Pedosphaera parvula Ellin514: one gene and its partner. The protein of the gene in region 1 interacts with the protein of each later gene in a pairwise test. Links are inferred from orthologs where the notes say so. Each region holds a gene or a part of one and is shown in the gene's direction. Other genes may lie near its edges.

Evidence for each region.
Region 2: the proteins of CFLAV_RS03665 (region 1) and dnaA interact in binary tests that used the Escherichia coli proteins (3 or more experiments, as listed by UniProt). The link is inferred for Pedosphaera parvula Ellin514 from one-to-one orthologs.

Annotation. Positions count from the first base shown.
Region 1 is NZ_ABOX02000003.1:289,108-303,712, forward strand. The notes cover bases 1,160-4,116. They hold CFLAV_RS03665 (HU family DNA-binding protein), read left to right. Parts: upstream 1,160-2,471; coding sequence 2,472-2,762; downstream 2,763-4,116. Other genes in these bases: CFLAV_RS03660 (GntR family transcriptional regulator), read right to left, coding at 1,413-2,135; CFLAV_RS03670 (hypothetical protein), read right to left, coding at 2,889-4,116; CFLAV_RS03675 (hypothetical protein), read right to left, coding at 4,078-4,116. Outside these bases: CFLAV_RS03650 (HAD-IIA family hydrolase), read right to left, coding at 1-82; CFLAV_RS03655 (DUF1559 family PulG-like putative transporter), read right to left, coding at 371-1,099; more of CFLAV_RS03670, read right to left, coding at 4,117-4,133; more of CFLAV_RS03675, read right to left, coding at 4,117-4,620; CFLAV_RS03680 (ankyrin repeat domain-containing protein), read left to right, coding at 4,718-4,978; CFLAV_RS03685 (prepilin-type N-terminal cleavage/methylation domain-containing protein), read right to left, coding at 5,000-5,806; CFLAV_RS03690 (tetratricopeptide repeat protein), read right to left, coding at 5,817-7,367; CFLAV_RS31770 (serine/threonine-protein kinase), read right to left, coding at 7,499-9,808; CFLAV_RS03700 (sigma-70 family RNA polymerase sigma factor), read right to left, coding at 9,889-10,458; CFLAV_RS03705 (TolB family protein), read right to left, coding at 11,026-14,181; CFLAV_RS03710 (hypothetical protein), read right to left, coding at 14,189-14,605.
Region 2 is NZ_ABOX02000005.1:13,168-30,252, forward strand. What follows is about bases 8,708-11,558. They hold dnaA (chromosomal replication initiator protein DnaA), read left to right. Parts: upstream 8,708-9,379; coding sequence 9,380-10,738; downstream 10,739-11,558. Other genes in these bases: glnA (type I glutamate--ammonia ligase), read left to right, coding at 8,708-8,945; CFLAV_RS05220 (ABC transporter ATP-binding protein), read left to right, coding at 10,810-11,558. Also shown: CFLAV_RS05175 (hypothetical protein), read left to right, coding at 1-22; CFLAV_RS05180 (hypothetical protein), read left to right, coding at 235-1,011; CFLAV_RS05185 (HEAT repeat domain-containing protein), read left to right, coding at 1,062-1,964; CFLAV_RS05190 (hypothetical protein), read left to right, coding at 2,060-2,824; CFLAV_RS35425 (hypothetical protein), read left to right, coding at 2,928-3,065; CFLAV_RS05195 (SPFH domain-containing protein), read right to left, coding at 3,144-4,982; CFLAV_RS05200 (amidohydrolase family protein), read left to right, coding at 5,571-6,620; CFLAV_RS05205 (P-II family nitrogen regulator), read left to right, coding at 7,125-7,463; more of glnA, read left to right, coding at 7,533-8,707; more of CFLAV_RS05220, read left to right, coding at 11,559-11,781; CFLAV_RS05225 (monovalent cation:proton antiporter family protein), read right to left, coding at 12,018-14,054; CFLAV_RS05235 (PEP/pyruvate-binding domain-containing protein), read right to left, coding at 14,674-17,085. UniProt on the Escherichia coli protein: Plays an essential in the initiation and regulation of chromosomal replication. Binds in an ATP-dependent fashion to the origin of replication (oriC) to initiate formation of the DNA replication initiation complex once per cell cycle.

The DNA of each region.
Region 1 (14,605 bases):
CACTGTAAATGGTTCCGTCCATGTCGAGGGCGACATGACGTACTTGACGCAGTTGTTCGGGGTGCATCTTACAATGGAGCATAGTAAATGGCTTTATTCATCTGATTTACGGAAAGCGTTGAGTCTGTTCGCAAACTCTTTGAGCTGCAATTACCATCCAAATGGGCCAGCCAGCGTTAACGCACTAAGTTACTATAATTCAAGGGGACTGAAGTCAACAAATTTATGTTATTGCAATCAAGAAAATCAAAATCCCACTTAGGCGTATAATATATCAGCGCGTGCCGATGCATAGGCAGCCGGCGAAACCATTTAGGCTGACAATGCTTGTTTCATTGGTAAGTTTTGGTTGGTGGGTAACGGAAGAAGCTTAATTCGCGAGCACATTGGTTTGGGAGTAGTCCCATACAATGTGCCATCGCTTTTGGGTAATCCACTGCGCATGACCATCACAGAAATTCATATTGGCGCCATCTGCACCATGGTTATCGTCCTTGAAGTCTGGATAGTTATTAACATCCTTTGGGTCTGTAACATCGTCCGCATCGACCGTTAGAAACGTTTCCGATGGCTTTACGACTGTTGAAGCTTTCTTCTTGGGGCCTCTAGCGCCATTAAAACAGCCCAAAGTCTCAAAGCTCAGCCCGTTTGTCCCCGGTTTGCCATTCGCCTTGTATGCAGTCCCCCGTGGAATCTTTGTCCCATCCGGTTTGATGGTTGTATTGTTTGGATCAATAAAATTCGCGGTGCTGGGGCAGGTATAGCTTTTCAGTGTCGAAACGTACAAGGGGTAAAGAAATGATAAATCATCATCGCGGTCATCGCGATCGGATCCAGGAACTTCGGATGGATTATACACCCACGAAGGAGCTGTATAATGGCCGCGAAAATCATCGGCGTACATTTGACATCCAAGACCAAGTTGTTTCAAATTGTTCAAACAACCTGTGCGTTGCGCCTTTGCCTTGGCCCTTGCCAGCGCTGGAAGCAGCAATCCCGCCAAAATCGCAATAATCGCGATAACTACCAGGAGTTCGATCAGGGTGAAAGCCCAGGTGCTGGAATTCCCTTTTCCAGGGAAGCGCGATAATTTTTTCATACTTCTACTCTTCTTTTTTTGCTACTCCAAACCTGTTCTTAATTGATTCAGCTTGATCCAGCTCCATCGGACGCGAGTGTCGAAAACACCAGATTCGTGCGTTAACGCACTAGGTATGCCTTTTTCACTCCAACGTCAATAATTTTGTTTGTTTTTTGCCCGGCTGGCTGGCCTGCTGCTTCACGCGGTGAGCGGCATTACCTGGCAACATGTTCAGGGAAAATTAGACTACATCCTTGATTCGAGCCCAAGTTACAATTCCGTTACTACAGAGATACGAGCAAGAAACGACTTGCGGAAATTCTCATCCCCCTCACCGCACTGCCTTGGCAGCAAACCGATACATGTCCCCCCGGTAAACAGAATCCTCCATTTCAACGATCATATCTTTGCCACAGAACGAAACCCCTTCCACACGGAATGCAGGACTGGGTTTTTCCAACTGAAATACTTCGAGGGCCGCCCCTTCTATGATTACAGCGCTCACCATCTGATTGATTTCGGTGAGCACGATTCCGTAGTCCTTCTCAAAAATTTGATACAACGAATGCTCCAGGTTGCGGCGATGTATCTCAGGACAAAACTGAAGCGAGATATACCGCGTCTCACTCATCATCGGAATGCCATCGGCATAACGCACTCGTTCAATCTCGCAGTACGGGCCACGCATCGTAAACTCTCTGCCATTTACGACCTGGGTATGATCTCCTTTGCGCAAATGAAACCCGGTTAACTTAGTGGCCGGCTTGCGACCAGCTTCAATCATGTTCTTGGTGAAGCCAAAAATCCGGTTGATGGCGCGCACCACCGTGTAATTCTTGACGAAGGTCCCCTTCCCCTTAATGCGAGTGACCCACCCCTCCTTCTCCAACTCGTGCAAAGCCTTTCGCGCGGTGGTATTGCTCACCTGGTATTTCTCGATAATCTCGTTTTCAGAAGGCACGGGATTTCCCGGGGCAAGTTCCCCTCGTTGAACCATCGAGATAATATCCCGACGGATCTGAAAATACTTTGGCGGACTGTATGGCTCTTGCATGATGGTCAATCTGGTTGCGGCCTGCCGTCATCACCAACGATTTTTAGGCGCTGCATGAGACAACAAATCGCAACAATCAAACGTTCTTGTGAAACTTGCATTTATCCTAATAGATCCGCCATTGTTGAGCAATTCATAAGTAAACAGCCTGCTCGCGAATCTGACCGATTTCAGAATTTTCAGGCGATGACACACCTCCCGTGTCGAATTACTGCCGCAACATGTTTCGTTGTAATCGTGTTGGGATCGAACTGCAGCGGTGTGAAATCGAAAATTCCTCAGGAAAAACGTTAAATTTCTCTTTTCATAAGCGAGTGTAGGCTTTAGTGTCCCGCCATGGCTAAAGCCTTATCTAAATCCCAATTGGCAGCGGAAATCGCTGAAAAGAATCAAATCACCAAGAAGCAAGCGGTGGAAATCCTCGATCATCTGGCAGAACTTGCCTACAAGAATGCCAAGAACACCTTTACCATTCCTGGTTTAGGCAAGCTCGTTTTGGTCAATCGCAAAGCCCGCATGGGCCGCAATCCTGCTACTGGCGAAACCATCAAGATCGCCGCCAAGCGCGTCGTGAAGTTCCGCGTCGCCAAGGCAGCCAAGGATGCGATCCTCGGCGTTAAGAAGTAATTTTTCAACTTCCAACAAAGGCACTCTGATTCACTTCAGAGTGCCTTTTTTCTTTACGGCCATTGTTTGAAACGAAAGAGCTTTATCAGTGATTGAAAGTGGCCATGCGGCGGGGCCTGTCGCGAATCAATGACATCCAGTTGGGCTTTTCGTTGGCAGCAAAACTTGTGGGTAATTGAAAGGGCTGGGGTAACGGTTACGCCGTTTGCGACGGTGGCGCACACGATGCGTTCCAATCAGCCACGCGGTCAGGGCTGCAAATATTCCCATGCCAGCGAAAATTCCCGCCCGGGATCGTGCCGGAACGACGGTGACCGAGAAGTTGTCGAAATGTGCATAGCCCGAAGTCCAAGGGTCGCCTATATTAGCGACGATCCAGACATCCGCCTGGACAACTCCTTTGGGCGGGAAGAGGTTGGTTGCGGTCATCGTTTTGTATTTAAGCATTTCCGAATCGTCCGTGCTTGAACCGACATGGAGCACGGTCTGGCCAAGAAAGTCTCCCTCCCTTCCAAAGAACCGGAAAGCCACGTCAATATTGTCTCCGGGGTTGACCTTGCCCGGCAACTTATACGCGAACGCGAAGGTGAATGGCCCACGCGCGCGCTCCAGCGGGAACATTTCGCTCCGGATGTCGGCGTGATTAGTTTCGTGGGCAGCCGCGTTGGTGATTCCGATTCTGAAAGAGTTTAAGCCCGTCGCCGGATCAGCATTGTCAATCACCACCGTCCCCCCGCCGAGGACTCCAGTGTACCAGCCCGCGAAACCGTTTTCCGCTCCCGGATTTGCCGGCCCGAGGAAAGCCATGTGAGCCTTCGCCATGGTCGGCGTAAGTTTGATGGGATAGGTTTCAACGACTTTTCCGGAGGCATCGGCGCGCCAGGCCTTCTGCAATTGGAAGTCGCTGTTGCTATACGTCTGCACGAGAACATAAAAATAGTTTCGGGGAGGAGAGTCTTTGGTGATAACGTGAAGTTGCAGGGACCAATAATAAGGCCCGTTCGGGCTTACCAGGGGCGGCTTCTCCAAACGCAGCATTCCATGGTCATGCTTCGCAATTCCCGGCAACTGGCCGTTGTGGTGAAGCAGGGCGAGAAACTCCACGCTCTTGTTTATACGCGCTGCCTCCGGGCCTTGTAGCACCTTTCGAAACTCCTTTTGCCGCTGCACTTCCTGTTGGTGTCGCGCGATGGCTGCTCGTTCCGCAGATTCCCGCTCCGATTTCCGGCAACCGGAGACGAGAACTGCGACGGTGAAACAAACGGCTCCCGTGAGCAAAAGTTTCGAAACGTAAGTCCGCAAAACGTAATTTAAATCATCGACCATCCGGAGAGTCGGGGTAGCACCAAAGACTGTTTTTATTCGTGTCATACACCTGGAGGTACCAGGCACCCAGGCGGACGTAACCCACCGAGCCGCCAAATGTGGCGTTAATCGCTCCGTTGAGATGACGTTCACTGACGCCCTCCGCCGGAAAGTTTGCACCGTCGTTGAAGTATTCTGGCTGGGTCTCCGTTTCCCAGAAGGCAACGTCATCCGGCCGCATGCTGCCCAATTTGGCGGTTGGAAAATTGGTTCGGTCATAACCAACCACGGCACCGTTCATCGCGTAACTGGACAGCTGTTGCTCGCGCTCGCGGAAAAGAGCGCTGTTGGTGTCATCCATGGGACATAGGTAGATTTTCTGACTTGCCAACGTGGGCCAAAGCAATCCCCTTTCAATCTTAAATTGCGCCGGGCCAGTGCCCGAATTGTCCAGGGCATATAGCCAGCCGGGACGCCCGGAGTGATCTCCGCTTTTCCAATTCGGCCAGGGCAAAATGTCGCCGTTATCAGTCGCGTACAATTGGACGGCCATCGTGATTTGCTTAAGATTTCCGATATCGATTATTTGAATCCCCCCTGCTCCTGGCCCTGATTCGGGCGGATGCCGAGGTTAAGGTTGTAGCGGCACGATTCCGCTCATGCGTGCTGCGTTTCGTGGTCATCCGGCAGTCGTTTGGATATTGCTTGATGCGGGTGCGGAGCCGCTTGCGCGACAAGCCAAACAACGCGGACGCAAAGCGCGGTCGGCGCGTGAGCTTGCCGAGGCAAAGCTGGCGTTTGTTACGAATATCACACTTCCGGACGAGAGGGATGACGACGCTTCCATCCAGAGGTATAATGAGGTCAGGCGCCTGCTTCTTGGAGCGGAAGGTGGAAGTATCGCGACATGACGATTTGGAGTCGAAGGCTGGCTATTTCCAAAGGCCGCAATCGCTGCCCAGATGACCACCGGTGCCGCTGGAGGAGTCGGGATCGCACCAAAGCAGGCCGGGGGTGTTGAGCTGCTCGTGCTGGAACTCGGTGGATTTCAGAAATTGAGCATGGCCGTCAAACGAAGTGACGTTGCAACCGGAACGGTGGCGTGGGCTTGGTCCTTCCTCGTCGATAGGATAACTGGCGCCATCATTGAAGACCAGTCGCGGGTTGTAGGGAGGTTGGTCGCTGGGTTCCCAGGTTGCGAAGGCGGAGGGGTTCATATCTGAGAGTTTGTGGGTTTTGGAGGCTGGTGGCGCCATAGAGTATCCTATGATGGCTCCGTTCATAATGTAGCTGGAAAGTTGTTCCAGCCGTTCGGAAAAATACGGTGTGTTGGTGTAATCAGTGGGGCACCAATAAACTTTAACCTGTTTGACATACGGCCAAAGCAAACCGCCGGCATAGACTGCTTCTGGCGGATTGGAGGGTTCCGGCGGTCCACCGTTGGTGGGCGTGTATAACCAGCCTTGGAAGCGGGATCCCCAATTTGGCCACGGCATGAACTCGTGGTTATCGCTGGCGTACATCTGGAGGGCCAGCGCCAATTGTTTGGTTTGTCCCAGGCATTGAATCTGCAAAGCGGTGGCTTTGCTCCGGCTGAGTGCCGGGAGCAGCAGGGCTGCCAGAATCGCAACGATTGCGATCACCACAAGCAATTCGACCAGAGTAAAAGCGAACGAGGCCCGCGCCTGGAGACTGGCAGGCAGGTGAGTCTGGACATATCGTTTGCGGCTTGGAGTCATACGATTCCATTCATGGCATTTGCCTGCGCCGCTGACGCACAAAAAGCGTTACCGCCAGGCAGGCGGCCAGGGCAGAGAATATTCCCGCGCCAGCAAAAATTCCTGTCCGGGATCGTGCGGGAGTGGCAGTGACCGAGAAATTGTCGAATTGAGCAAAGCCGGAAGTCCACGGTCCTCTGATATTGGCAACAACCCAGACGTCTGCTTTGACAGCTCCCTTGGGGGCCAGGATGTTGGTTGCGGTCATTGTTTTGTATTGGGTCATTTCCGAATCACCGGTGCTTGAACCGACATTGAGCACTGTCTGGCCAAGAAAGTTATCCTTGCCCTCGCCGAAAAACCGTAAGTCCACGTCAATATTATCTCCCGGCTTGACCGTGTCGGGCAGCTTATAGGCAAACGACAGAGTGAAAGGCCCGCGATTGAGCCTCAGCGGGAACATTTCGCTGCGCAGATCGGCGTGATTGGTTCCGTAGGCGGAGGCATTCGTGATGCCGATTCTGAAATAATTATAACCCGTTGCCGGATCATCGTTCCCAATCGACACCGAACCGCCCCCAAGGACTCCAGAGTACCATGTGGCAAAACCGCTTTCGGCACCTGAATTTGCCGGACCGAGGAAACCCGGTTGATCTTTCGCCAGCGCCGGGATGGAAGTAATGCCTCGCGGTGCGATTGCGGCGACGGTTGCGCTTTCAATGGTCGTTTTGGCTTCGTGCATGAGGATATAAGTCATCAAAACATCCATCCAGCCCGGGCTCAAATCCTTGCTGTCCAAGCTCGGTAATTTTGTCAGCACGATGACGCGACCATGCCCGAAAGCCGTGCTTGCCTTGTCCATTTGTTTGAGTTGATGGTGCGCCATGGCTGAAACAAAATAAGTGTCTGCCTGGCACATATTCCACGCGCCATCCTCTGCCTTGGTCAGTTCTTTTTGAGCCAGCTCCATTGTTTTGATTGCGCGGGCGAAATGTCCCTGGCGATATTCCGACAAGCCTCTGGTCATGAGCCGCCAATGCAGCCACTCGCCATTTTTTGCAAGTGCGACGGCTTTTTCGGCCACTTTGGCGGCCTGGGTCAAATCGTCCGGACTGCCGGCGGCGGGCATCAGCAGGAAACATTTGGCTGTCCGCTCGGCAATCGGGGCGTTGGTGCTATTGCCAAAGCGCTGCAACATACCTTTGGAGTAGTTTCTGTATTCTCCCATATCCCCGGTTTGAACCAGGAGCGGCATCAACAAGAACCACGGTATGTGGTCGGAAGGGTCTATTTCGATCACTTGTTTCAGGTCGGTGGCGGCCTCCTGAAATCGGGCATTTTCACCGCGAAGGTAAGCGCGAATGAGAAGGATTTTGGCCTTCGGGATCGTTTTGCCATTGGTTTGATCCAGCAGGCGGTTCAGCGGTTCTTCCGCCTCAGCCAGCTTGCCAGCTCGCGCGAGAGCCATTGCCTGTTTAACCGAATCCTCGACGTTTAGTTCCTGGGCCGCCGTGGTCTGAGGGGCGATTATTCCACACAGGAGCGCAAAAACTGTTAATAAAAAATGAATCCGCCTGATCATAAGTAATTTTGCCGAGTTTTTTGGCTTCGGCAGCCGTTCCTCCTTCCATGCGCTTTTTGCAGGCCGATCCCCTCATCAAAATTGAAAAATCCATCCGGACGGGTTTGGGTCGTTTGTTTACAAGCAATGATTCAGCGCTTTAGCAAGGACCTGGCCTCCCTAACAGCCAGCCAGCAGATTAGCAACTCCTGATTGTAGGGGCTGAAGATGCCCTGTTCAGCGAACGGTCTGCGCTCGTCCGCCGGGAATGGTATTTGTGCCTCAGCCTCGCCAAACAGCTTCCGGGCTTCTGCTGGTTTGTTCTGGCGAAACAGGCTTATGGCCCTGAACAGCCTGGCGGTTCCCTGAACTTCGGGACGCTTATCAGCCATCGCCTGTTCCACTATTTTCAGGGAATGTTCGGCGGCAGCGTATTGGCCGTTGCGATATTCAGCCATGCCGAGTGCCAGTTGACCCCAATCGTTGGTATCGCCAAGCTCCACCGAGAGTTGTGCGAGGTGAAGGACCTTCGCCTGTCGGGCGGCATCCGCGGAGGGCAGCAGGCAATAGACTTTGGCCGCGCGCTCCGCATAAATGGCAGCGTCATGTTTCTCCATTTCGGTGTTGTTCGTTCTCTCCGGTTGATCAACAAGCCGGCGGCGGGTGGCTTCATAATTGGTGCCCTGACCAAACCACGCCTCCAAGGCAGCAAGCCGGAGTGAAGCCAGCGAGTTCGTTGGTTCCAGTTCGCAGACGTTTTCCAACAAGGCGGTCGCCTCCCGGCTGCGGCCCGCGGAATAGTAGGATCCCGCCAGCTTTCCCATTGCGTTGATCGTGTCCACGGTTGATGGACCGCTCATTTTGCGGCGAAATGTCAGCACCTCCTCACGCAGTTTGATAGCCTCTTCGATGCGGTGAACTCCCTCGTAAGAATCCGCCAGATTTTCCATCGCGCTAATCGTGTCGGGGGCTTCCAGACCGTGCACTTTGATGTTGAACACCAGTATCTGCTCCCGCAGATCGATGGCCGCGTGACGGCCAGCATCGTCAAAGGCAAAAATCGGCCGGTTATCATCCATCAACCCGACCGTAAAAGAGTGCTCTGACATATCCGAGAGAGATTTGGAGATGGCTTCCGATTCAGCCAGGCGCTGTTTGGCCAGGGTCTCAGCCCGGGTGGCACGAATGGCCTGCCAGACGCTGATGCCCGTGGTCGACACTAGCACCAAGGCTATCATGATGGCAGAGGCGAAAACTGTCTGGTTTCGTCGCCACGCCTTTTGCAGCCGATACATATTGCTCGGTGGCCGTGCCATCACCGGTTCGTTGTTGAGGTGCCGCACAAGATCAGAGGCAAGGCTGCTGGCGTTTTCATATCTCCGCCGGCGGTCCTTCTCCAGCGCCTTCATGACAATCCAATCCAGGTCGCCGGTCAGAAGCCGGTTGAGTTTGGCCGGCTCAGCCTGGCGTTGGGCGGCCACTGTCGTAAGCTCCTCGCGCGTGAGAGCGCTGAGGCGCGTGGATGGCTTTTGTGGATCTCGTTCCCGGACCAGCCGGAAGATTTCATCCAGGCCCGCCTTGTCAAATTCCTCTTTGGTCAGGGGCGTCTGGCCGGTGAGCAATTCGTAAAGCAGGACGCCGAGCCCATAGATGTCACTGCGCGTGTCCATGTCCAGCGCGCCCAACCCGGCCTGCTCCGGACTCATGTAGGAAGGCGTCCCAATCATCTGATGCAACCCGGTGAAGAGCGTCAACTCCGTGAGCCGTGCCTGCATCGCCTTGGCCACGCCGAAGTCAATGACCTTGGGCACGGGCGCGCCATCCACTTCGGTGACGAGAACGTTTGACGGCTTGAGGTCGCGGTGGATGATGCCTTTTTGGTGCGCGTGTTCCACGGCCTGGCAGACCTGGATGAACAACAGCAATCTTTCGCGCGTGGAGAGCTTGTTGGCGTCGCAATAATCCGTGATGCGGATTCCGCGCACGAGTTCCATCACGAAATACGGACGGCCATTGTCGGTCGCCCCGCCATCAAACACTCGCGCGATGCTCGGATGATCCATCATGGCCAGGGCCTGCCGCTCGGCCTCGAAGCGGGCCAGGACCTGCTTGGTGTCCATGCCGGGTTTGATGACTTTGAGCGCCAGCCGCCGCCGCACCGGTTCCACCTGCTCCGCCATCCAAACGGTGCCGAAGCCGCCTTCGCCAATGAGTTCCAGCAGCTTGTAGCGTCCAATCATCGCTCCGGCGCACTCGGCCCTGAAACTGGAGGGGAGTAGTTTCCCGGCCTGGCCAAGAAACTCCCCCGCCTGCTCATGCGCCTGCAATAGCGATTCCACCTGGCGGCGCAATTCGGCGTCGCCGTGGCAAGCTTCGGCCAGGTAACATTCCTGTTCCGACGGCGACTTCCGCAGCAGCGCCAGCGAGAAGATTTCCTTGAGGCGTTCAGAATCCAGTTCCATTAAATTGTCTCGTTGCAATTGCCCATCACTTCTTCCCTGCGCCGTTTTCCGGTCAATCCCCTCACTGAAGTTCAAGAAATTTATGCTGGAGGATTCTGCCCTTTTTGAATTTCCCGGAACAGCCAGGCCCGGGCGAAAGCCCAGGTCCGCTCAACCGTGCTGATGGAAATATTGAGTTCCTTGGCCGCCTGCTCCTGGGTGAGTCCGACAAAGTAACAAAGCTTTACCAGTTCGGCCGCGCGCGGATCAACCTCGGCCAATCCATCCAGCGCTTCATCCAGCGCCAGCAAATCGTCATCCGGCATGGGTGAGGCAATGTCCAACGCCTCCACGTCCACACGTTCCCATTGTCCGCCATGTTTCAGGCGTTTTTTGCGGCGGGCGTTTTCCACCAGGATGCGGCGCATGGCCTCCGCGGCGGCGCCGAAGAAATGCCGCCGCCCTTGCCAGCCCGGGTCTTCCTTGCTGACCAAGCGCAGATAGGCCTCGTGCACCAGCGCAGTCGCCTGCAGGGTTTGGCCCGGCTTCTCGTTCGCGAGCAGCCACGCCGCCAGCCGTCGTAGTTCACCATAAACCAAGGGCAACAACTTCGCCGCTGCCTTGGAATCCCCTTGCTCGACAGCGTTTAGAATAAGCGTGATCTCACTCACCAGGAGTGACGAATCCCAGAACAGGAACCTCAAATCAAGATCAAACGTACGACGGCATATGCTTCGGTCTACTTTCCTGGCGTGCCTTCGATCGTTGGCCCTGCTGGGTTACAAACTTTATTGTTTGTGTACACAAGCTGTACTTGAACAATAAAGTTTTATACCAGTAAAAGTTAATCATATAAACTCCAGCTGAATTTAGACCCGCAGGACTATGGAACGAGGCCAGAGGCAGTTGAAGTCCAAAAGGAAGCAATGCCTCAGGCGCGATCGCGGGCCAAGAACACCCGACCGCCGCTGCCTCATGATTACAAACAACTTTGTGCCTTGTGCCGGGCGGGCAAGCTGTTTGCCGTCCAGGAATGGTTCAAAACCCACAAATATAAGGAACCAACACAGCAAGGCTGATACAGCGTCTTGCGTTCGGGGTTCACCCATTGGCGTTTAAGCAGGATGGGCCGCGGTAGCCAATTCATGTCCAAGGCGAAAACATGACGCGGCAGTTATGAAATAGTTCGGGGTGACCTCGAACCTTAATCCTGGGTGACGAAATTGGCTGCAGAAGGATTAGGGTTTACGCAATCGGAAGAATTCCTGGGACTGCTGAGAGGAGATCGCTTTTCGTTTTTCCATCAAACTACCGGAGATGGTATATGGGCCGCTGACGGTCGTCCAAGAAGTGGCTGGAGACACATCCGTTTTGGATTCCAAGGTGAAGCCGGTGGCGTTGGTGGACCAGTTGATCACCAGTTGATTGGTTTCAACATGGATCGAAAGCGTTGGTGCATTCAGAGCCAATCCTCCGAACCGGAGCCGGAAGAACTGTCTAGCCAGGAGGTTTGTTTTTGGTTCCCGATGTTCGTAGAAGAAACCGGACGGGATATATGGGCCATTTACTGTAGACCAAACCGAGGTGACTGTAGCATTGCCGGTGGCTTCCAGCACATATCCCACATAATTTGTGCTCCAATAAACGACTACATCGTTGGGATCGAGACGAATGAATAATCCCGGTTTGCCGAATTGAGGTTGTGGCGCAGCAGCGACTGCGATGGAGCCGACAAAATCGATCGGGTCACCCGGAGTTGTCGGCAGGCGCAATGCAGTGCAGGCACAAACATCGTCAAAGAGCGGCAATACGTACAGGCCATTGGTACCATTTACAGTGCCTGCGCTAACCAGGGCATCACCAGACGGAGACCAGATTGCCCCATGCGGAAAGCCATTGGGAGCCGCATTGAGTCGCGTCATCTGGTGCACCCCGGTTCCATCCGAATGGACCAGATACAGATTCGTTCCCTTATCAACGGAGGAATAATCGTTACTATCCACGAACACCAGGTTTTGCCCGTCCGGAGACCATGATGGCCAACTTGCGCCAAAAACATTCAGATTGAAATGAACTCCTGTAGCGAGATCGGGAGTAGTCACCGAAATTCCTGGATTAAGGGCATTCGGGTTCAAATTAAAATAGGCAAGTCGACCGTCGAGAGGATTTACCACCGGAGCAACGTCAGCACAGTTTTCGTTCAGTGGTAAAAGTGCAAGTGAACCGTTGAGTCCCAATCGCCAAAGCTTGCAAGCATAGTCAATAACCAGATTGGTGCCGCTAAGATCCCAGTCATAGCTGACAATGCTGTTGGTATTAACGAGTATTCTTTGTTCAAGACCACTGACGAGATTCCTTACCCAGATGTTTCCTTGGCCGGCAAATGGGTTTCCCTCGCGCAGAAAAGCCATCCACTGCCCATCGTGCGAAACCCGCGGCCTGATTCCAGACGTAATGTAGTCGTCCCCTGCGCCGTCCAAATCAATCGACCAGATGCTGCCAGTAGTTCCCGAGCGGCGGCTATAAAAGATGGTTCCATTGTAGGAAATAGTAACCTGGTTCGTATTAAAGATTGGCGGGTTATTGGTGCCGGCAAATGGATCAACGATTAGCGGTTGTTCGGGGCCCTTGTTGTTGCTGGCCAGCAGGTACTTTGCCGACACCAGACTTGAACGAGAGTTGGCTGAGGAATTGGTTCCGTAATATTGAACAGTGGTGTCGTTGGTCAATTGAAATGTCGCCGCATATTGCTGCCACGCATTTGTTGGCCCGGTACGGTAGAACACCTTGTCGCTGGCATTGAGCGTGGAAAAAGAAACCTGGATTGGGCCGGGATAGCTGGCCGGAGGCGGTGTAATCGTAACGACGACTGGTTCTGCAGGGCGCGGACTGGCATAACTGAATAAAGAAATTGAATCCAGATACTGGTCCGGCACTCCATAGGCCGCACCTTGCGGTGGTGCACCGGGACTATTGGTGCTGGCATTTCCGAGGCCGGTGCTCGCGCCGGCATCACTCTCCTTGCGCACGTTTAAACTTCCCGGCAAACCGGTCACCAGCGTGCTCCAGTCGGGAGAACTTAAGGAAGCAATGAATCCGGGCGCGGAGGAAACAAAAGGTTCCTTCTGGAAAAGCCAGACATTGGCGCGGGTGGTATGCGAACTGATGGCCGGCAAATCTCCAGCGCTGATTTGCGTGTAACCGTTCCCGTTATATTGCATCACCTGCGCATGCACGGAAGTTACAGTCCCCGTCGGCGCGGTCAGGAGTGCAAATTTGTCATTTGTCAGTGGAACCAGTCCGGTGGCACCAGATCCGTTACGATATGCAGCACCCAATATCGGGGAGTTTCCAGGCAGGCGTATGCCTTGAATTCCATCGCCAAATTGCACTTGAAGAGATCCATCTCCGTTCGTGCCAGCCACGTAATAAACACCTTCAATGGCGTTCGTAAGCGAAATTGCAATAGAAGTTCCGAAACTCAATGCGCCGGAAATGTTTGTGAGCTGAACAATGGAAATATTGGATTGCCCGGGAACGTAGAAAGCAACTCGAGGCAGTGTTTCACCGTTGAATCGTCCCACTGCATAATCACTCAGTGGCGGCAGATTACTGTAAGTTGTCAGCAATCCGGGCGAATTGGTGAATTGCCAAATATGCAAGGTATCATTGGTTCCGCGAACCAGACCCATGGCAAAATCAAAAGCGTTCGTCCCGAGTTGCAATGCATTTGGTCGAGCGAAAATTCCGTTTTCATTGAATTGACCCGCAGGACTCGATGCCCCAAGTGAGAAGCTGGTTAGGTCCAGGCGCTCGCTGGGCAGGTTATTGTAGGAACTTGCAGACAGCAAATGGTCAAAGGAATTTCCCACGCCCCCGAGTGGTTTTTTCAAGCCGACCAATGAATGGGGTCCAAGGCCTGATGTTGTAATGACCACAGGTGATCCCGCCACATTTGTGTTGGACAGATCGACCAGCTTGATGCGGTTCAAGTCCGGTGACGTAACTGCTACGGCATCGCGATTTGTTTGCAGGAATCTTCCAATCGCACAGCCGGTGGCATTTTCGAGTCCGGTTACAAGCGGGGCGGACCAATAAAGAATGCCATTTGTATCCTGATAACCAACGCGAGCATTGCCGGTTGCCTTGTCCAGCACCAGCACGTCGATATTGCCATCCGCATTAAAATCGCCCGAGGCCAGGAACTCCGTGGGGGTTTCATAAACGACACCCGCCTCGGTCTGCCGAATGCCACCAATCATCAAAAGGGCGCATAAAAGGAGGACCAGTCGCATCCAGAACATGCTATCGACCGATTGAGCCCGTCGATGCGGTTCCATTTGCAAATGCTTCTGAGCATTCAAAGGTTTAAAATTGGAGGTATTTGCTTTCACTTTTTCCTCACAAATTTGGCGGAATATCGATCTGGCCGGCGGGTATCACTTCCGCCACTTCATGCTTCTGGTTAAAACGCACGACAAAATATTGATAACGGGCACCGCGTATTACAGGCTGTTGATCCCGCAAGTATAAAAAAGTTCCATTCGCATTGGAGATGGGATCAATTTCAAAGGTCGTCGCCAGCAGTCGGTCTGGAATAATAATAAACGACCCCTGCCTCGGGACAAATTGTACGTAATATGGGATTCGTTCCAGTAAGGGAGTTACCTGCACGAGGTTGCCGGAAACACGAGCGAACGTGTCGTTGGTCACTTGCTGACGATACACAACAATGGGCAGGAGCGACTCTCCCCGATGAGATGGATCGGCAGATTGACGCTTAAAAATCAATTCATGGGGATCATTCCTGGGATCTCC
Region 2 (17,085 bases), on another replicon or contig:
GCGGAGAGAGCATTGGCCTTGAGGGGGAGTTTTTCTGATGGGGCGGCGGAGCAGCCCGCTGAGAGTTGCGGCAGTTTGACGGATTGAACGGCGGACCGCGTCCGCGGGTTGGCTCGATGGGCTGAGTTGAGTCACCGACGGGATTAGAATTCCGGGGTCCGGACTGGCACCATTCCACACGGGCATCAGCGTCATTCCACCATTTCAGTGGTTGCTGGCGCAGAAGGTTTTGGAGTGTTTGGCCGCCTACGCGATTGGCACGATGAATTGGATTATGTCGTGAGGGAGGTCAGGGATCGCGGCGCAACGCGTCCTTACCCCATATTGATTGCTGGCGCGGTATATGGAGTTGTGGGTCGCGTACGCGATTTAGGCAAGAGAGTGATTATAATCCTTGGCCATGTCAGTGCGGCGCCCAAGGGACTGGATCGCCCTACCTACGATTGCTGGCGCAGATGGTATATCGCTGGTGGAATTCTAAAGAGTTGTTTAAATAGTTGCGTGCAATCTGAGATGAAGAGCCATCTGAAGCGAGCGGGGATTTATTGCCTGCTGGTGTTGGTGGTTTTCTGGTTGGGGTTTCGGTTGATTTGTGAGTTTTGGCCGGTGCCGGTGTTTGTGGTGAAGGAGCGGGTGTTGCGGGCTGAGGAGATTACGGCAACCGCCAAGGCTTTTAACATTGATGAGGCGCATGTTTCCAAGACGACGAGGGATGCGACGGCTTGGCGGGATGCAAAAGAGAAGCCAGTAAGTGCTGGGGATCTGCGGCGGATACGGGCGAAGTTGGCTTGGGGGTGGAGTGGTTATTTGCCCACTAGAATTGGGGTGGTGGATTCCAATTCGGTGGAGGTTTTGGCAACGGTTGGCAAGTATTATAAGAAATGTACTGTGGTGAGACGCGAAGGGCGTTGGGTGGTGAGCTCGGAGGCGTCGGGGATGTATTGCCTGGATAGTAGAAGCATCATGGATCGCGTGGTTGATTGGTTGGGTTCAGTGATGCTGGGGGATTAGAACCACACAATTTGGTCGTTTTTGAATGGACGAGGATTTATGATTTGCGCATGGCCAAACAGGTTTTTCTGAAGCGATGGATTTTGATCGGGGTGCTGACCATTCTGGCTGCGATTGCGGTTGGGTATTGGAGGAAGCAGACTTACAAGGGGAAGTTGATTTCAACATGGTTCAAGGAGTGCTATAGTTTGGATGAAGTTGTTAGTGATCGGGCAAGGCAAGCGGTTTATGATATGGGTGTGCGGAGCGTGCCGGTGATAATGGAGCTGTTGCAAGCCCGTGATTCGCGTTTCAAGCAGCAAACAATTGATTGGACTCAAGAACATTTGCCCGTGCGTCTGTGGTTTCGTCGTGACGAGGAGAAACAAAGCAATGGACGCGATGCAATCGGGTTTCTCAATCCAGAAGCGAGGCGGGTGTTGGCCCCGGAGTTGAATCAAATACTGTATGATACAAATCATTGCAAGATTGCGGCACGTGCCCTGGCTGTTGTTGGAGTGGAAGGCATTCCGCACCTGAATGTAGCGCTCACCAATGCGGATGAGTCGATTCGCCTTCAGGCTGTTGACGCGTTGGCAAATTATCTATCCTGCACAGGGCGGGTAACGGAAATCGTCGTGCCGAATTTATGCGCAAATGCGCTGAACACAAATCAAGATTTCATAGTTCAATATTTTGCAGCGTACGCGCTGAGAAATATTAACAAGCGAGCGGACATAACTGTGCCGACTCTACTCCAGGCGGTTCGTAATTTTAGAAACTATGACCCCGCAACCTCTATGTATATGGCAGAGATCATGGAGGGAGTTGCTCAATTTGGAACGAATGCGCGTGTGGCAATTCCGGATTTCGTAAAGGCTCTTGAAGATACAGACTTCAGCATTCGAGGTGAGGCTACCAACTGTCTTAAACGAATTGATCCGGAAATGGCGGCGAAGATGGGAATACAGTAGATGGAGGCACGCGGATTCCCATCGTCCAAATCTTCTCCATTCTTCAGCGCGGTATGATGAGGGAGCATTTAGTCATTATTTTTCGTCTATTAAATATGAAACAATTCAAACTGTGCCTTGTCGCGATTTTCCTTGTCATCTCGACAGGCGTTGCCATGGCGCGCGCGGTTCGGACTTGGACTTATCAAGAGTTGTTGGATAAGGCTGACCTTGTGGCCATCGCAACTCCCACGGCCACTGATGACACCAAGGAGCATATTAATCTGCCGGGCTTCGATGGCCAGCGGGTCATTGGTGTTGAAACCAAATTTAAGGTCGCTGCGGTCCTGAAGGGGGATAAGGCGCTAAAGGATTTTGTTCTTCACTACTACCGGCCCGGGCCCGATGGCATGGTGGTTGATAACGGTCCGACTTTTATCTCTTTTCCCATTTCAAAGAAACCGACAGATCGCACAAGGACCTATATTCTTTTCCTTCTTCGAGAAGCTGATGGTCGCTATGCGTCAGTCGTCGGCCAGTCGGACCCAGGATTGGGCATCAGGGAACTTGAGGGGGTGTACAGCAGCGCGGTTGTTGAAACCCAGACTAAGCTGGGTATCGACGTTGGGAACGTTCTTAGGGAGTGCCAGACTATCAAACCCGGGATGACACGTGCGGAGCTTTCCAAGGTTTTCAGCACAGAAGAGGGTGGTCTTTCGACTGCCAAACATCGGACATATGTTTTTCACGATTGCCCCTACGTGAAGGTGGACGTTGATTTTAATCTTTCAGACCCGAAGCAGGATGTGCTTGATGAGCGTCCGACGGATACAATTGCCAAGATTTCCAAACCTTATCTCGAGTGGGGTGTTAATGATTGAGAAGGGGTACGTTTGGTGGATGTCTGAATTTGGGATGCGATGGCCAGCGTATGCGAGTTGAGGGAAAGAAAAGTTAGATCCCGCTCACACGGAGATGCTACCCATGAAACGATTGATGTTGGCAGGTTTGAGTCGTGGGGCGCGTGCGCGGGTGGGCGGACCGGGTTCGGCAGAATCACAGACGATGTCAGAATTCGAGTCTTTCCAGACGGGCACCAGTCTCATTCCACCGATTAATTGATTGCTGGCGAAATGAAAAAGGGGGCGGCGTCTCGTGGAGACACCGCCCCGGCCCACCTCCTGGGTCTTGTTTCCCGCTTTACGAAGTCGCAGTTGTGGTTGTGCTCGGCGGTGCGACGGACTTATCGCCGACCTGGTTGCGGAGCATGAGGCCGATCATGCTGTCGACGAGGCCGTTGCTGGCGCCGGCGTTGTTGACGGCGACGTCGGGCGTGATGCGGACGTTGCGTTCGCCCACGATTTGCATGAGTTGCATGACCGTGTAACCCTGCGTGCCGATGGCGTCGACACCAGCGCGATAGGCTTCGGCCTTGGCGTTACCGGTGGCGCGAATGGCTTCGGCTTCACCGAGGGCGCGGAGGCGGATGGATTCGGCTTCGCCACTGGCCTGCTTGATGTGCGCGTTGGCCTGGAGTTCGGCGATGTTGACGCCTTGCTCGGCGCTGACGACTTGTTGCTGGATGTCGGCCAGCGAGGTTTGGCGGACGAGTTGTTGGCGCTGTTTTTGTGCCGCTTCCTGGGTCTCGTACGTCTTCCGTTGTTCCTCCGCGATTTTGCGGTCGGTTTGCGTGGCCATCAGGGTGGCGGGCGGATTGATGTCGCCGATGAGCGTATCGATGGCTTGGACGTCGTAGGCGCCGATGGCGACGCGGATGTGTTCCGCGGCGTCGGTCTGGCGTTCGCTGCGTGCGCTGAGGAAATCGAGCACGGTGAAGTTCTGCGCCGAGTTGCGGAAGTAATTGCCGACAATCGGTTGCAGCACGTGATCGACGAGGTTTTGCATCGAGCCGACACGCGAGATGACCTTGGGGGCATCGAGCGCGCCGACGTGGATGATTTGCGAGACGTCGAGGTTGAAGGCAAAGCCATCGCGCGAACGCACGGTGATGGAGCTGAGTTTGGCATCGTAATTATGCGACTCGGTGCGATTGGCCCAGTTGAGGACGATGTTCGTGGTGGGCACGAGTTCGACCTTCATGATGCGAGTGTTGATGGGATGTTTGCCCGGATAGAGCGGCGAGACCCAAACGCCTTTGTGGCCAGGATTGACGAGGTCGCCATGTTTGAAGTCGACGCCGCTGACATCTTCGTGGGCTTTGCCGACGAAGGAGATAACCACGCCGACGTGGCCGATGGGGATTTGCAGCATCGGGACTTGTTCGACGTGCGCGAACCAGGGGTTGAGATTCCAGGTGCCCGACAGGAGAATTTGCTCCTGCAAGCCGCGTCGACCGCCGCCATTCAAGAAAGCCTGGGCGTTCTGGAAGTTGTCGTGATCGGCAATGATTGGGCCGGCGATTTCACTTTGCTCGATTGGACGACCATCGAGTGTGGTGACAATGCCGACTTTATCCGGCTCGACGTGGCGGAGTTGGAGATCGTGGGACATCATGCCGTGCTCCTGGGCGTTGTACGAGGTGATGACCGTGAACAGCGCGGTATTAATGCGGTACGTGCCGGCAGTAAGGATGCCGAGTTGACGGCCTTTCTCGCCGCCGTAGACGAGGAATTTGCGCGCGTCCTGGAAGTTGTCGCTATCGACGACTTTGGCCAGAATGCGTTCCGAGGGAATCGGCATGCCGTCGGCCGCGACGACGAGGGCGATTTCGCCTTGTGGCACGATGGTGACGGGGACTTTGATGATGCGATATTGCCAGCGCCAGAATCCGAAATGGAGACCGGGCGCAAGAGTATCGGCCTGATAACCGGCTTCGCCATTGAGGGCGAGGAGTTGGCCGGGTGGCAGGGATTTGCCGGGCGAGAATCGTTTGATGACCACGCCGACCTGACGTTCGTGGATGAGAACCGTCCCGAAAATCAGCGGACCTGCGAAGAGCAAGGCGCCGAGGATGACTGCCGCGACGCCAATGAGGGCGCTGGGGAACACCTGGCCGAGGATAAGAGTATTGGCCATCATAACAACCTTCTACTGAGGTTGCGCACCGCGCGTTTGTTTGCCGCCGGGTCTGCGGCTGGTCGCCGGCCTGCATGTTTGCGACAGGCCATGGCGATCAGTGATCGCTTTCCCGGTTGCCGCGCGATGCGACAACGCATTTTTTGTGGGGAGACCGTGAGAGCCGCGACATGCGGCCTTAGAGGATCGCCCTTCCAATTGCCGACGAGGTTAGCTGACGGGCTCGGTCCTGGAAGTGACCTTGATCGCGGTTACCCGCAATCTTACGCCCCATCCTCAAATTGCTTTGAGGAACCTGGTTCCCCCGCGTTGACCTTCAGGAAGGAAGGCCAACTTAGGCTGCTTCATAACTACACACGACCCATTCGCTCTTTTAAGAAAAAATGTCAATTGCGATCGGGAGGTGCGGAGGGTAAGTTATTGATGCAGAGGCTAATCCTACGGTTCGATGTTTTGGCTCCGGAGCAGAAGAAAGCTTCAAGTGGACTGAAATTGATTCTGAGAAGGGTTGATTGCAACACGGGATTAGGCATTGGAACAACTTGGACGATTCCATATGCTCGGAAGAATATTGGGGAAAGAAAAATCGAAATGAAACACGAGGTCAGTGACCAATCTGCAGGACCGTTGACAGCTAGGCCGACTAATTCCGGAGAACGCAAGCCGATTGATATGCACGTGCATATCGTGGGTAATGGCGCGGGAGGATCGGGATGCCGATTGCATTTGAGTGGATGGCACAAGCCGCTGGCGTCGATGATGCTGAAGGGGATTGGCTTGCCGAAAGAGGCGTTGACCGGCGATCTTGAGGGCTTGTATGTGGCGAAGTTATTGGAGTGGGTGCGTGGATCATCGTTGGGAGCGATTGTGATTTTGGCGCAGGATGAAGTGCGCAACGAAAAGGGAGAGGTGATGCATGGTGTGGGTTCGTTCTACGTGCCGAATGATTATGTGCTGAAGCTGGCGCGAGAGAATGCGGAGTTCCTGCCAGCCGTTTCGATACATCCAGCACGGCCTGATGCGATGGAGGAATTGGAGCGTTGCCTGGCAGAAGGTGCGGTGATGATGAAGTGTTTGCCGAATTGTCAGAATATTAATTGCGGCGACAAAAAGTTTACAAAGTTTTGGGAACGGATGGCGGAGGCGAAGTTGCCATTGCTTGCGCATACGGGAGGTGAGCACACGGTGCCGGTGGTGCGCAAAGAATTTGCGAACCCGAGAATATTGGAGTTGCCGTTGAGATGCGGAGTGACGGTGATTGCGGCGCATTGTGCGACGAAAAGTGGTTTGACTGATCCGGAGTATTTTTACGATTTCGCGAAGATGACGGAGGAGTTTCCGAACTTATATGGGGATACCAGCGCGTTCAACGTGCCTCTGCGCGGGCGGCATATTGATAAATGCGTATTGCGGCCGCTGGTGGAACGGATGGTGCATGGCAGTGATGTTCCGGTGCCGGTGAGCGGGATCTGGGCGTGGATGCGCGGCTATCTGGATTGGGATAGTTTACAAAAATGGGGTGAGAACCCCAATGTGCTGGAAAGAGATTATCAGCTCAAACTCGCCATGGGGTTTCCTATGGAATGCTTTACCCGGATTCACGACATCATGAGGCCCGTTGGGAAGAATTCTCCAAAGTAGCAATTCATGGGGTTTCCTTCTGCTTTTCCTTGAGGTTCAGGAGCTTGTAGAAAATTGCTCATAGGCTGTGGAATCGAAGCCGTTTATAAAAATAAAAACCGGGCTAGTCAGTCAGGGGGTGACCGAAGAGCCCGGGGAATTTTCGAATTAGTACAACAGTAGGATTACGTAGACAATCGATCCTAGCCTGTACCAAGCCAAGACCGAAACTCTTAAAGGGCTATACAAAGAACAATTTTATCGTAGCCCGAAATTCAATGCGTAATCTTATGGCTATCTAATCACGAGACCTTGGTCATGTCAACACCCGACCCAAGGTATTAGTTGCGCTTTCCATCATCATTAGGCTTTAGCCTTATGAGCCATCTTGAGCGTAAAACAAGCTAACATCGCAATTGGGCATGGGCAAATTTTTCAATGAAATAATTACAAATTGTTTTGCGGCCAATATTCCTGTTTACAGGCCATGGGTGGTTGTTAGTATCTGGCCAGCAACGCGCACGCATGAAGAAAATTGAAGCCATCATCAAACCGTTCAAACTCGAAGATGTAAAAGAGGCGCTCTCAGAAATGGGTGTCGAGGGCATGACGGTTTCAGAGGTAAAAGGATTTGGTCGTCAGAAGGGGCACACCGAGATTTATCGCGGCAGCGAATACACGGTCGATTTTCTTCCTAAAATCAAGCTGGAGATTGTGCTTGCGGATGCCCAGGTAAACGATGCGGTGGCCGCCATTGTGAAGGCGGCGAAGACGGGAAAGATTGGTGACGGAAAAGTCTTTGTCAGTCCCATCGAGAATGCGGTTCGCATTCGCACCGAAGAAACCGGCGATAAAGCTGTTTAATATTTTTTTCAATTTCCCCGTTCTAATCAGAACGGGGTTTTTTGTGACTGAACCTAAATAACAACAAGAATGAGCACACCTAAGAATGTGATTGATATGGCCAAGAAGCAGGGGGCCAAAATGGTGGACATTAAATTTGTCGACACCTTTGGAACCTGGCAGCACTTCACCGTGCCTGTGGCCGAGTTAACCGAAGAAGTTTTTGAAGAAGGATTTGGATTTGATGGTTCCTCCATCCGCGGTTGGAAGAGCATCGAAGCTTCAGACATGCTGGCCATGCCTGATCCCAATACTGCCTTCATCGATCCATTCTGCGCAGCGCCCACTCTGAGCCTGACCTGCACCATCGCGGAAACCGGCACCAAGGAAGCCTATAACCGTGATCCTCGCGGTATCGCGCAACGCGGTGAAAAATATCTCACCTCCACCGGTGTTGCCGACACGGCCGTATTCGGCCCGGAAGCTGAGTTCTTCATTTTCGACAACGTGCAATATGATCACAAGCCCAACGGCACGTTCTACAGCATCGATTCCGAAGAAGGCATTTGGAACAGCGGCCGCGATGAGATGCCAAACCTTGGTTATAAGGTCCGCTATAAAGAAGGTTATTTCCCGGTAGCTCCCACCGATACCCAGCAGGATATCCGCACCGAAATGGTATTGGTGATGGAACAATTGGGCATCAAGGTGGAGCGCCAACATCACGAAGTGGCGACTGCCGGCCAGGCTGAAATCGATTTCCGCTTTGATACGCTGGTCAAGACTGCCGACACGATGATGTTGTATAAGTACATCATTAAAAATGTGGCTCGTCGCCATGGCAAAACCGTTACTTTCATGCCGAAGCCTCTGTTCGGTGACAACGGTTCCGGCATGCACACTCATCAATCCTTGTGGAAAAAGGGCAAGCCTTTGTTCTTCGGCAAGGAATATGCCGCTTTATCCGAAATGGCGCTGCATTACATTGGCGGTATTTTGAAGCATGCCAAGGCACTCTGCGCCATTTGTAATCCAACCACCAACAGCTATAAGCGTTTGGTGCCAGGTTATGAAGCTCCGGTGAATTTGGCTTACAGCGCCAGCAATCGCTCGGCGGCAATTCGTATCCCTTCCTTCAGCAATAATCCGAAAGCGAAACGCATCGAGTATCGCCCGCCGGATCCGGCAGCTAATCCTTACCTCGCCTACACTGCATTGCTCATGGCTGGTCTGGATGGCGTGATTAACAAGATTGATCCCGGCGAACCGCTCGATAAAAACATCTATGAGCTGCCACCCGAAGAATTGGCCAAAGTGCCAAACGTTCCCGGCAGCCTGGGTGAAGCCTTGGATCATCTGGAAAAAGATCACGAATTCCTGCTCAAGGGCGACGTGTTCACCAAGGATTTCCTTGAAATGTGGGTTGCCAACAAGCGCAAGGAACATGATGCATTGCGCCTGCGCCCGCATCCCTACGAATTCTTCCTCTATTACGACGTGTAGTTCGTGAATAAGTGTTCGAGGGCACCCCGCTCGCGGGGTGCCCTTTTTTGACCTCAGAAGTTAAAAAGCCCTTGATTTTATTAGGCGAACGTCGGTTGTGAATAACTCGTGAATAAAAGTTAATATGTTGTCCTCGTAACTCTGGTGGGATTGGAATAGAACATCCCCCGCACAACCGATTCAGAAAGTTGGGCCGACGGTCGAGAAGTAGTAATCAGGGTTTCTTTTGAGATTTTTGTTTGTAAGTGGTTGCAGTAGTAAAACTTACGCATTCAATTCGGGAAAACATTAGACAAGATGATTGGGGCAATAAAAAAAACGGTGAATGCGAATGTTATTAGTCCTTGTAACCAGTGCAATGAAGGTGTGTTACGGGCGCGTTACGGGGCTAGGTGAATAAAATCATGGAAAATGGGGCATTTGGGACTATAAACATGCAAATTTCTGCGGAACATATCTGGACTGCTGCGCAAGAAAAACTGCGTGCGATGTTGAACGGTGACACTTTTAATCTGTGGTTTGCACCGTTGCGTCCGCAAGCCATCCATGGAGACTGCATCGTCTTGGAGGTGGCAAACGATTTTTGCGAGGTATGGCTTAAGGATAACTACATTGGACTGCTTCAAGAGGTTTTGACCATCACGTCCAAACGTCCCTTACAGGTAAAGTTTGTCGTGGCCACCCAGACGGCTTCGACCACACCTGCTGGCCTGGACATTCCGGAAAAAGTTAAGGTGGTTGAAGCCACCGCACCAGAGCGTTCCTCGGGCGAAGCGGCGTTCAATCCTAAAAATACTTTTGAAACGTTCGTTGTGGGTGGCAACAATAACTTTGCTCATGCGGCGGCTCAGGCGGTCGCTCAAGCTCCCGGGAAGTCCTACAACCCGCTCTTCCTTTACGGCGGTGTGGGTCTGGGCAAAACCCATTTGTTGCACGCGATCGGTCACCATGTCCTCAGCCATAAGAAAGGTGCGCGCGTGGCCTATGTGTCCTCGGAAAAATTTACCAACGAATACATTGATGCGATTCAGAACAACCAGATCGCAAAGTTTCGCAAAAAATATCGGCAGACCGATGTGCTGCTGATCGATGATATTCAGTTTTTAGCGGGCAAGGAGCGTATTCAGGAGGAATTTTTCCATACCTTCAACGCCCTGCACGAAGCGCACAAACAGATTGTTTTGACGTGCGACCGTCCTGCGAGCGAAATCCAGAACTTGGAGCATCGCCTCGTCTCTCGTTTTGAATGGGGTTTGGTGACCGACCTGCAACCGCCGGATATTGAGACCCGCATGGCGATTTTGCGCAAAAAGGCTGCATCGATGGGTGTGGAACTACCCGAGGACATTTTGAATTTCCTTGCGAATCGCATTCGTGCGAACATTCGCCGGTTGGAAGGTGCATTGATTCGTGTCGCTTCCTACGCGTCGCTGACCGGCAAGAAACTCACCATTGAAGTGGTGGAAGGTCTGTTGCGCGAAGTGCTGCACGAAGAAGGGCGCTATTCGATCAATATCGAAACCATCCAGAAAAAGGTGGCGGAGCATTTTGACATTCGTCTGGCTGACATGACCAGCAAGCGGCGGCCGGAAAACATTGCGTTTCCCAGGCAGATCGCCATGTTCCTTTCCCGCCAACTCACGGAAGGGTCGCTGAACTCCATCGGTGAAGCATTCGGCGGGCGCGATCATGGAACGGTATTGCATGCGTGCCGGTTGGTGAAGGACCGCATGGAAGTGGACCCCAGTGTGCGGCAGGTCGTAAGTTACCTTGAAAAGCAGTTGCTGCGTTGACAAACGCCAATCTGCCCGCAGATTAGTGCCCAACCTTGCAAGGGCTGCCAACAGTTTCCAGCAACGCACCGGTGATCCAGGTCAAAGGCCTCACCAAGGCGTTTCGCACGTACAAAAAGCAGCCAGGATTCGGCGGCGCAATTAAAGGTCTGTTCAATCGTAAATACGAACAGACTTTCGCGGTGAAGGATGTGAATTTCTCGGTGGAGGAGGGCGAACTGGTTGGTTTTCTTGGGCCAAATGGAGCGGGCAAAACCACCACTCTCAAAATGCTGGCGGGATTGCTTTATCCGACCACTGGTTCCGCGCAGGTGCTCGGTTATGTTCCCTGGCAGAGAGATGATGGCTATCGGCGGCAGTTTGCCCTGCTGTTGGGGCAGAAGAACCAGCTTTGGTGGGATTTGCCAGCCTTGGAATCACTGGAATTGAACGCCAGGATTTACGGCATTTCACGGGAATCACTTCAGAAGACCGTGGACGAAATGACTTCGTTACTCGACGTGAAAGACAAGCTCAACGTGATGGTGCGCGAGTTGTCTCTCGGGGAGCGAATGAAGATGGAGTTGATTGCCTCGCTGTTGCATAAACCCAAAGTGCTCTACCTGGATGAGCCGACGATTGGCCTGGATGTGATTTCGCAAAAGACGGTGCGGGAATTTCTGCGGGAGTACAACGCGAAGCAGAAGACCACCATTCTGTTGACCAGCCATTACATGGCAGACATTCAGGAACTCTGCAAGCGAGTCATTATCATTGATCACGGAACCATATTTTTCGACGGCAAGCTAAGTGAAATCATCGATCGCTTTGCCGATTCCAAACTCATAACCATCCAGTGCGAAGGGGGAAAGCAGTCTCCCTCCGAACACCTGCAGAAATACGGACAGGTCCTGGAACAAAATGCAACCGAGATCAAATTGAAGGTGAAGCGGGAGCGCGTTATTGCCGTTTGCAAGGCTTTGCTGGATGAGTTGCCCGTGAGCGATATAGATATCCAGGAAGTGCCGATTGAAGACGTGATTCGGCAAATTTTCGCGAGATAAGGCGTTTTTGGGCGATTGTGCAAGCGAGGTTCCGGCCATCAAATTACCCTGTGCGGCGTAAAGCACACCTATTCCCACAAAATTTTTCTTGAACTGAGCTTGAAGATGATATGAGATGGCGCCGACATGGGTAGTTATTCTCACCAGCTTTTAAGCAGACGCCAAGGAGGTGCGGTTGGGCAGGCCAGGTGCCAACTTCCCACTAATCTGATTCCGTAAATGGTGCGAAGTTTGTGTCAGGATTTTGTTCGTAACATCTTTTCGGCCGCTTCCAATTGTTCGCGATTTCCTAAAAGAAGCACCTGATCGCCAGCGACGATTTCATGGTCTGGTCCCGGATTCACAATGGCCTCACGATTTCGCTCAACAGCTACGAGATTCGCCCCAGTATGGGTTCGGAGTTTGAGTTGATCGATTCGCTTTCCAGCAGCGCCCGATCCCGGTTCGATGACAACTGTTAGCAATTCAGCATGAGCAAGAATTCCCTGGCGCGAAGGTGCTGCCTGATCCTGCCGGGGAACGGGAGGTTGCGCGAATGTTTCCTGCAAAGCGATCTGTGCCTTGGAATAAAGTTTGATGAAGGAACGCCACAGGAACACCGTGACCAGGGCGACAATGAGCAAAAGTGCGCCCAACACTTCAATCGGGGGCAGCAGGGTCGAACTCAAGGCGACAACAAAAAAACCAAGACCCACGACTCCGGCAAGGGGAATGATCTGGGATATGACCGCGCGAATGCTGTCAGTTCGGTCGCCAGCAGTGGCGCGTTTGACACTGAGTTCGGCAATCAACAATCCGAGAGCCTGCAGTTTTCGAAAAGTGGCAATTAAAAGCGGCAAGCTGCAGAGGACGGCGGCCAGCCACAAAATGGATTTGAGCTCGGCATCTCCACGGGCACGCTTTGGCAGCCATTCGGGCTGACGGCGCGCCAGATAGGCGTCGGCAATAAATATTGCGGAAATTAGGGCGAGATTTAAGCCAATTTGCCAAAACCACCTACGGATGAGCTTGCCGGAGGTCGCCTTGGAACTGGAGTTGCCTAATTGACCAACCCAGCGGGTATACACCGCCAGATAACCAATGATCGAAGGTGGCGCAAATCGGTCAATAAGCGTGACCACTCCATCGGCGCCCTTGATTAAATAGGGTGTAAACAAAGTCGTGATGGCGGAAACTGTCACGGCGATGGGGTAAAGGAATTTGCTGGTAACGCCCAGAGTCAGTCCCAGCGAGGCGATGATGAATGAAAATTCGCCTATTTGCGCCAGTCCCATTCCCACCCGCAGTGAAGTGCGAGTGTCGTTGCCGGCCAGAAAAGTGCCGAACGAACAACTTAATATCTTGCCCACCACCACCGCCACGGTGATCACAACAATGGGCAGTGCGTACTCAACGAGCAGCCCAGGTTCAATCAGCAGCCCAATCGATACAAAGAAAATGGCGCTAAACATGTCACGAATTGGTTCCATGAGATGTTCGATCTTTTTGAGTTCTCTCGCCTCGGCGATGACCGCGCCGATGATGAAGGCTCCCAAAGCCACGCTGTAGCCGAGTTTAACCGCCAGCAGGCATACGCCGAAGCAAAGACCCAGAATCGTGATGAGCAGGACTTCGTTACTCCTGAACCGGGCCACATATCCAATCAACCGGGGAAGAGCCAGCAAACCCACAATCAGCACAACCACCAGGAAGATGCCTAGGCGTTCGACCGTTGAGACGACCTCTGCCAGCTTCAGTGAGCCGCTCATGGCAATACCCGAGAGCAGGGCGATCATCACGATGGCCATGATATCTTCGACGATCAGGATGCCGAAGATGAGTTCGGCAAACCTCTCCTTCGATTTGCCCAAATCATTCAACGCCTTGATGATGATAGTGGTTGAGGAAATCGAAAGCATGGCTCCCAGAAAGAGACTGTCCATGTTGTTCCAGCCGAAGAGCCGGCCAATTTCGTATCCCGCCCATCCCATGAGCAGGATTTCAGAGGATGCGGCGATGAAGGCAGTGGCTCCAACTTGCTTCAGTTTTCTCAAACTGAACTCAAGGCCGAGTGAAAACATCAGGAAAATGACGCCAAGTTCGGAAAGGGTTTTGATGGTCTCCTCATCCCTGATCAAGGGGAAAGGAGGTGTGTGCGGACCAATGATCACTCCCGCGATGATATATCCGAGGACGACTGGTTGCTTGAGACGATGAAAAATCACCGTGACTACTCCCGCAACGAGCATCACCACCGCCAAATCTTGAAGGAATATAACCGCGTGCGAACCCATGAGCTTTCAAAGTACGCTCTGGAGTCGCGTTGCGTCAATGCTGGCTGGTTAAGGCAGCAGGGCAGGCATCTCAATGCCACCGCAATCCGGTGGAAAAACAATTGATTTTGCGAATTGGCGCAGCTCCGAAGTCCTGCTACGGCTAATGCGTCATGAATTGAGACGCCCCAGCCACCATATTCCAGACGAACCAGCCGTAACGTAAACTACCCGCATTGGAAGCAGGCAATGCGGGTAGTTTAAAAATGATCTGATTTCGTGTCGAGAAAAATGGTGTGGCGGCAAAAACTCTGGGGCAGAACCCATTTAAGTAGGTGGCAAGATGTTCGATCATATTTCCGAAATCGCCGAGTCAAAGAAACCCTTTATTGTCACGGTTTTCGTCGCTCGAGGTGCATGATTTGTGACCGAATTTTTTGCCGACTACTTAGATACGTCTGCCCTAGATGAAGCAGGATTGGCGACAAGCTTTGTGTTTAAGCCCGAGTTTATTGGCAACACAGTCCAATTACCTCCGATCGCAGGATTAGAGTGCGCGCGACCATCGGTGCAAATGGCGCATTGGAGCGGGGCAGGGCGGTAACAGATTTCGTTCAATAACCACTGCGCCATACCGGGTCTAAAGCAACCAGACCTTGCCTTGTGTGCCATCGACACGGACATGCTGACCGCTCTTAAGGTGGGTGAGGGATTGCTTGACTGACATCACGGCTGGTATGCGCATTTCGCGTGCGGTCACTGCCCCATGTGAAAGCGGGCCACCACTTTCAGTGATCACGGCTGCAGCGGTGTAAAACAACGGCGTCCAGGTGGGATTGGTTGTCCGCGCCACGAGCACCGCCCCTTTGGGGAACCGGGCGAAGTCTTCCGGTCCCAGCACAATGAAGACCGGTCCCTCTGCCTGGCCGGAACTGCCGGCCAACCCAGAGAGAACAACGCCTTCAAAAGTTTCCTTCTGCTTTTTCTCACCTAAAATCCATTCGGGCTGGCAGGCTTTATCCTGCAGGCAAGCGGCCTTCTGCTGGCGGACGAGCGTCGAAAACTCCTTCCACCCAGTCTCATTGTCGATATCAATGGCATGGCTGATCTGTTCGATTCGCGCAAAGAACAAGTCCATGGAGTCGGAAAGAATACCCTGCCTCACCAAACGCTCTCCCATTTCCCGCAACCCGCGACGCAACAAGGGAGTGAGCCGGGTGGTTTGGTAATGTTCCAAATCATCCAACGAGGTATACAGACGGGCAAGGCGAATGAGTTCTGCGAAAAAGAAGTGCAGGTCCCTGGGAATTTTTTGGTAGAGTTCAATTTCGGCTTCCAACATGCGATTCTTCAAATCGCGTTCCTTGTCTGTCGGGGATTGAGTGGTCGGTGACTGGAGTGCCAGCCGAATGTTATCGAGAACAACCCAGGGCATTTCGATCCAGGTAGGCGAGTAGGCATCGAAATCCATCTCACGGTGCCCGTGGTCGTGAAGGAACTTCTGAAAACGATCATTGAACTCCGGGAATCGTTGCAGAGTATGATTTGCGATTACTTCCTGCGAGCTGCATTGTTGCAACAGGACTTCCAGGCCCGGTTGGGAGCGGACCATGGAGGCAAGTTCAAACAGCTCTTTATTGATAATACCGGTTTTGGTTTCGCAGAAAGCCATCAGGCGGTCGAACAGGGAGTTGGCCGTTTCCGAATCAAAGTTCATCGCCAGCAGCCGTTGCAGCAGTCGATGAAGCGTGCTGTGAGTGATGGAAATGGCGATGTTGGGCTGGAAATATTCGGCGCCGTGTTCGTTCACGGCGAGCACGTGTTTCCACACCTCACGCAAACTTTTATCTTTCAGCGATGCGGATTGGAATGCGCCAATACGGATGAGATGTTGATCCAGATCGCGCAGCCATCGCGAAGGCAGTTCCTGAACCCAGCGAAATTCCTGCCGAATGGCGGGAATGGCGGCGACGAGTTCCTCAACGTTGCGCACGGAGAAGGGTGTTCGACGGCAGTAGAGTTCAACAATCGCCTGGTTGCCGTAAATATAATGATTGTGCATTTCAAACCACTTGCCGTGATAGGCGGGAAAGCCCATCAACTGAAATGAAAAGCTCAGCGACCGATGGAAACCGTGCTCGACGAAATCCCAGGTCAGGGGAGTGAGGGCGTTGGGAAATCTTTCGGCCGATTCATCGCGAGTCCAGCGAGGCGGAATGGTCGTGACCGGGCGCGATTGCATCAAATACAAGGTTTCATCGGCAAATCCCCACTCGATATCCTGGGGAAACCGGTAGCTGGCTTCGACTTGAAGCAGCAGTGCAGCCAGTTGTTCCAGTTGTGTTTTGTTCAGGCATGGTTTGCCTGCTTCTTCGGACTCGAGATGCACTTCCCGTATTCCGCTGGAAGAGCTGATGACCTTTCTCGATTTGCAGGCAATTTGCGCAGAGCGAAGAGCGCGGGTGGATTTATCGATGATGTACTGGTCGACCTCCCCTTCGCCGCTGACAACCGATTCGCCGAGGCCGAAATTTGCGTTCAGAATCATTTCGCTCAAATCCCCGGTCACTGGGTTAATACTGAATCCGACGCCGGCCACTTCGCAGTCGATCATCTGCTGAACCACGACCGCCATGACGGCCTGAGCGTGGTCAAAATGTTTTTGGTGGCGATAGGCGATGGCGCGGTCGGACCAGAGCGAAAGAAAGCAGGCTTTGATCTTTTCCAGGATCAGCTCCGGCGTGGAGCAATTGAGAAAGGTTTCATGTTGTCCGGCGAACGCTGCTCCAGCCAGATCCTCAAGAGTAGAGGAGGAGCGGACAGAAAAGCTTTGTGCCACAGGGAATTTGGCGAGCTGCGCGTGCACCTCGCTGACCAATTGCTGAGGCAACGGTATTTTGGCGAGATCGCAACGCAGCTCTTCGCTTTCCGTGCGCAACCGTGCGGGAATGGTAAAAGAGAATCCATTTACTCGCTGCATCAAATCTCCCTGGCTGGAGATAAAATCCTTGTAGGCTTGTGTGCTGACCACAAAGCAGGGTGGAACTGGAAA